Regions from separate parts of the Caballeronia sp. LjRoot34 genome, predicted to be linked through region 1. Evidence: predicted binding sites of a transcription regulator. Region 1 holds the regulator's gene; the other holds the start of a gene.
What was found. The regulator FliA, encoded in region 1, starts transcription of late flagellar genes. The targets are predictions, from matches to a motif close to CTAAAGTTTNNNNNNNNNNNGCCGNTA.

Region 1 (3,106 bases):
CTGACACGCAACGGCTCCCGGGTCGTGGCAGTGTGCGGCGCCCCGGCGGGTGGATTGGGGGGGACCGGCAATACCTCGACGGTCGTCAACCTGGCTTCCGCCCTCGCCGCGCAAGGCAAGGATGTGCTGGTGATCGATGAGCGCCAGAACGCGTTGTCGGTGAGCCAGTTGGCGAAGGTGCCGCCCAACGGCGCGCTGGGCGCGGTCTTGTCCGGCAAGCGTTTTTTGCAGGACGCCGTCACGCGCACGCCGTTTGGCTTTTCGGTCATCGCCGCGCCTCGCGACGAACGCATCAGCCAGGACGCCGCGCATTGCCGGGTGTTGCTCGACGGACCCGCCGATATCGTCCTGATCGATACCCAGCTCGATCGCAGCGGCGCGCTGTCGAGCCTGGCCGTGCAAGCGCACGACTTCGTGATCGTGACCCGCGTGGCGCCGGTCGCGATCACCGAGGCGTACGCCTGCATCAAGCGTCTGCACTACGCGCATGCCATCGGACGGTTCCGGGTCATTGTGAATCACGTGAAGAACGGCGCCGATGCACAAATCGCCTTCGATAACCTCGCGGACGTCGCCAGCCGCTATCTCTCGGTGCAACTCATGCCGGCGGGTTGCGTGGCCGAAGATCCGCGCGTGACGCGAGCGCACGAGCTGTCGCGCTGCGCGGTGGAAGCTTTTCCGGCGACGGCCGCCGCCCGGGATTATCGGCAGATTGCCGCCGAATTGCAGTACTGGCCGATGCCACAAGCGTCGCAGTTTGAATGGCCCGTGCAGACCTTGTTTGCGGAAACGCAGCCTGGGTTGGAGTGCTCGATCAACTCCGGCGCGGCACGCCGCACCGAAACGCCATTGATGCAGCTTGCGATGAGCAGCCCCGCGTCCGTGTGATGCCGCAAGAGAAGGAACAAGGTGAACGCGATGTATAACGCCCAGGGAAAACTGTCACAGGCCGAGGTCCTGACCCGCTACGCACCGCTGGTGCGCCGGCTCGGCCTGCAGCTCGTGGCGAAAATGCCGGCCAGCGTCGATCTGGACGACCTGATCCAGGCCGGCATGATCGGCTTGCTGGATGCCGCGAGCCGCTATAAAGAAGATCAGGGCGCGCAGTTCGAGACCTACGCCAGCCAGCGCATTCGCGGCGCAATGCTCGACGAACTGCGTGCCAACGACTGGCTGCCGCGCAGCATGCGCAAGACCTCGCGCGAGGTGGAATCTGCGGTGCACAAGGTCGAGCAGCATCTCGGCCGGTCGGCGAGCGAACAGGAAGTGGCTGAGCACCTGAACATGCCGCTCGTCGAATACCAGTCCATGCTGCAGGATCTGCATGGCAGCCAGTTGATCTATTACGAAGACTTCGATCGTTCTTCCGATGACGAGCCGTTTCTCGACCGTTATTGCGTCGATAAAGCCGACCCGCTCTCCGCGCTGCTCGACGGCAGCTTGCGCTCGGCGCTCGTTGAGGCCATCGATAAATTGCCTGAACGCGAAAAGCTGCTGATGAGCCTGTATTACGAGAAGGGGCTGAATCTGCGCGAGATCGGCGCCGTGATGGAAGTCAGCGAATCGCGTGTGTGCCAGTTGCACAGTCAGGCCGTCGCGCGGCTGCGGGCGAAGTTGCGGGAACAGGCATGGTCGGGCGTGGAGGCTTGACGTCCAGCCGCTGAAGGCCGGTGAACGCAGATCAGGTTTCGAAATCCGCGCTTTCGGCGAACACCGTCTGACCTTTGCCGAGCGCCTTGGCGCGATACATCGCGCGATCGGCGGCGCGCATCAGCACGGCAATATCCCTGTAGCCGGGGCTCAGGTCCGGCGAAATCAGGCAAGCACCAATACTCGCCGATAGATTCACCACCCGGTCCTGCACTGACGTCATTTCCGCCAGCACCGCGTGTACGCCGTTTGCCACCGTTTGCACGGCATGGTTACCGGTCACATGCCTCGCCAGTACGACGAATTCATCGCCGCCGAGCCGCGCGACTGTATCGGTGGCTCTTACCCTTCTTGCCAGCAGCGCCGCGAAAGTTTGCAGCACGACGTCGCCGACTTCGTGGCCGTAGGTATCGTTGACTTCCTTGAAGCCGTCGAGATCGATCAGCAGCAGCCCGGTTGCGCCTTCCTGTCCCGTCGATATCGCCATCACCGCCCGGCCGATGGTCTGTTCCAGCATGTAGCGGTTGCTCAACCCCGTGAGCGGGTCGGTGCCGGCCTTGAGCGCGAGGTCACGGTTCGCGCTGCCAAGGCGGCCGATCAGCACCGCAAGATAGACCGACGCCCCGAGCGCGCTCAAGCCGATCCCCAGCGCCGCGGACCGGTTGATCATCCACCAGGGCTGCAAGACGGACAACGCGACGATTCCCACCAGCGCCGTTCCACACGACAACGCCAGCGCGCGCTTGCCGTAGCGCCCGCCCGCACCGATCAGGAAGAGAAAGACGGCCCACAGCATGGGCAATGTGAGCGCCCCGCCCGCGCCGAGAACCACGGCGAGCAGTGCCTGGTCAGCGACGGTCGTGAATGCGAGCCGCAGAGTCGACTGCCGCTGCATTTGGCTGATGATTAGGCGGGTCGCGACGCCGTAGATCAGATAAAGCGCGAGTGCATGGAAACTGGCGATAGCGGCGGGCGTTGGAACGGACCACGCCAGCGCGCCGTACACGGCCGTTGCGAGGCCGCCCAGTATGACTCGTAGCGTCGCCTGCTCTTTTTCCGGATCGAGATAGGGCAACCACACGTAACCACGTTGCCGATGGAACGGGTCATTCACCTGCCCCATTCTGAGTCTCCCTGATGACAATTCCCGAAGTGCTGATCGATGCCGCGTTTTCTGCAGTGACTGCGTAGTGCAGAATTGCAATCGTACTGCGTCGTTGAAAAGTGGCTGAAAAGAGCGCGATTCGGCGAAATTCGTGGCGGATTAATGCTGAGTTCGCGTGATCGATATCGAACGAAATAGTACGCATTCGGCGCGCCAGGGCGTTTTGGCGGCTTGCGTTTCCCCGTGGGTTGTTTTCGAATTGTTGTTTGAATCGATGTTTGAATCGATGTTTACTACGTAGGTTTTTTGATGCCCGATGCAACCCTTTGAATCTGCTTGTTCCACTGGCGG
Region 2 (3,106 bases), 4.0 Mb from region 1:
GAAGACAGAAGTCCCACCACGACAGAAGTCCCACCACGACGACCCGAACAAGCTGAGCCGCGAGCCGAAGTAAACCCAGGACTTAAAACCAGCAAATCAAATCAGACAAGCAAAACGGCGATGCAACCCTTGCGGGCGGCATCGCCGTTTTGCCCGGTGCAGCCGGTCAATCAGGCTGCGACCTGCCAAGACTTAGTGAAGCTTCTTGGGCAGCATCTGGCTGCGCAGACGCTTACGCAGACGGCTGACTGCTGCCGCCTTCTTGCGCTTGCGTGCCGTCGTCGGCTTTTCGTACGACTGACGTTCGCGAAGTTCGGCGATCAGGCCGTTCTTTTCGATGGTCCGGCGAAAGCGACGGATCGCAACGTCGAACGGCTCGTTTTCTTTCAAAACAATAGTGGTCATGGATGTCCTAAATCGCTGATACGTTTTTCTGACTGCGCGGCGAAGCGTCAACCTAAGGCAACGCCGCGCGCCGGCACTCCGATCGTCCACCCAAACAACGGCGGACACGAGCAAAGCGGCCACGGAGGCCGGAAAAGAGAGAGGTGGGATTTCACCGCCGATCACGGCATGCGCAGTCTGTCGAAAACGGAGCAGCGCACTTCGGGCCGCCCGGCGTCGCTTAAAAATAGCTGCGCCATCGGGCAAAAATCTCGATTCGGGCGAGATGTTATCAGATCGTCGCCCGGTCGCCAACCCCGCAAAACCCATTTGCGGGGTGGCAACCCCATGATCATGCGTGCTTTTTGCCGGTTTCAGTCCGGATTGCTGGCTTCGTCGAGGAGTGCGACGTCTTCGGGCGCCAAAGTAATGCGGGTCGCGTGGGCAAGGGTCTCGAGTTGCTTGACCGATGTCGCGCTCGCGATCGGCGCCGTTACGCCCGGCCGTGCGATCAGCCACGCAAGCGCGATTGCCGCCGGCTCCGTGTCATGGCGATCCGACACTTTAACCAGCGCATTAACAATCCTCAAGCCCCGGTCATTCAGGTAACCCGACACTTTCGCGCCACGCGCACTGTTTTCGGTATCGGCTTTGGATCGGTATTTCCCGCTCAGGAAACCGCTCGCCAGGCTGTAATACGTCACAACCGATATCTTGTGCGCCTTGATAACCGGTTCCAGGTCATTCTCATAACCGGCGCGATCATAAAGATTGTATTCAGGCTGAAGCACCTGATAACTCGCAATACCCTCTTTCGCCGATATCTTCAGCGCCTCTTCCAGCCTTTCGCCGGTGTAATTCGACGCACCAATCACGCGCACTTTTCCCGCCGTAATCAGCTTTTGATACGCGCCGAGCGTGTCCAGGAGCGGCGTTTTATCGTCGTCTCGATGGGAAAAGTAGACGTCGATGTAATCCGTCTTCAGGCGTTTCAGCGAATCGTTGACGGCGGCCTCGATATTCGCCGCAGATAGCCCCGTCCGCGTGCTCAGCATTCCCACCTTGGTTGCCAGCACGATCTTGTCGCGCTTGCCGCTTTCCTTGAGCCACTTGCCGATGATCGTCTCCGACTCGCCGCCCTGGTGGCCGTCGACCCAGGCGGAATAGACGTCGGCGGTATCGATGAAATTAAGGCCGTGGTCGACGAAGGCGTCGAGGATGGAGAACGATGTCCGTTCGTCGGCGGTCCAGCCGAATACATTTCCGCCGAAAACAAGCGGCGCGACTTTGATTTCCGACTTACCGATAGTGCGGTGCTGCATGGTTGCTCCCGGGTTGTTGTAGGCAAACACGAAATAACTGATCGAAAAAGAATACCCGCGAATCCTTTTACTCGCAGGCTGCGCGCCGACTGCTATTCCCCCTACAAATCCTTACCTAAGTCCTCAAGTTTTTTTTTCACGCGCCGCTAACCCATGTAGGCGGCCGGCTACATCACTCGGAACCGCCATGCAACAGGACCGTGCAGTAGCCAAAAACAGCCCTTTTAGTTCTTTCAGGAGAAATCCAAATGCTTAGCATCAATAGCAATCTTAACTCGCTGGTCGCTCAGCAAAACTTGAACACGTCGCAAAGCGCACTGTCGCAAGCTATTACGCGTCTGTCGTCGGGCAAGCGCATCAACAGCGCGGCAGACGATGCAGCCGGTCTGGCGATCTCGAACCGCATGCAAACGCAGATCAACGGCCTGAATCAAGGCGTGTCGAACGCGAACGACGGCGTTTCGATGATCCAGACGGCATCGAGCGGTCTGGCGCAGATCACGTCGAGCCTGCAAACCATTCGTACGTTGGCGGTGCAGGCATCAAGCGGCTCGCTGTCGGCAAGCGACCAGGCAGCACTGCAACAGGAAGTGGCGCAGCAGATCGCTGAAGTAAGCCGCGTGGCTTCGCAAACGAACTACAACGGCAAGAACGTGCTGGACGGCTCTGCGGGTAATGTCAGCTTCCAGATCGGCGCGAACGTTGGTCAAACGATCAGCCTGAATCTGAGCAATGGCGTGTCCGCAGCGCAACTCGGTACGGGACTTCCGGCATCAGGCGCAACGCTGGGCTCGCTCTCCGGTCTGTCTCTGGATAGCACTGGCGCCGCAGCTGCCGCAGGGGCGACGCCGGCGATCACGACGATTAACGTTCTCGCAGACGGTAAGGGCGGCTTCACGTTCACCGACCAGAACAACCAGACACTGTCTGGCTCAGTTTCCACCGCTCTGTTCGGTCCGCTCACTGGTACCACCGGTACCGGCACATCGTTGACCCTCGTCCCGCAAGGCGCCCTTTCGGGTGCTGCAACGCAGGCTGCCGCACTGACCGCTGCAGGTACCGCGCTGACGGCCCTGAACGCCGCGAACACCGCGGGCAATGCAGCTTCTGCAGGTTTTACGCTTGGAACCGTTACCGGGCTGAGTTTAGACGCGAACGGCGCAGCAGTCACGACCGGTGCGTCTATCACATCGGTCACTGTCAAGACCGATGGGACAGGCAACTTCTCGTTCACCGACCAAAACGGGGCCGCACTCGGCGCGCCTGCCATCGCAGCTCTGTTCACCGTAACTACGGGAAGTACGACAGCGCCCGGCACTTTGGCGTTCAAGGCTGCTGGTCCGTTGACGACTGTCGCGGGCTTCTCCGGCGGTCCGAACCCGAGCGCCGCAGTTGCAGGG

Region 2: a site for FliA is predicted at 1,829-1,855, ahead of ACSQ36_RS00820 (flagellin). Genes of this name have one in related genera too.

What each region holds. Positions count from the first base shown of each region.
Region 1 covers NZ_CAXUSB020000001.1:4,211,333-4,214,438, forward strand. Annotated here, with positions in the region: gene ACSQ36_RS18995 (MinD/ParA family protein) at 1-888, shown strand, start outside; gene ACSQ36_RS19000 (RNA polymerase sigma factor FliA) at 919-1,650, shown strand; gene ACSQ36_RS19005 (diguanylate cyclase) at 1,682-2,773, opposite strand.
Region 2 covers NZ_CAXUSB020000001.1:182,349-185,454, reverse strand. Annotated here, with positions in the region: gene rpsU (30S ribosomal protein S21) at 193-405, opposite strand; gene ACSQ36_RS00825 (aldo/keto reductase) at 759-1,706, opposite strand; gene ACSQ36_RS00820 (flagellin) at 1,955-3,106, shown strand, end outside.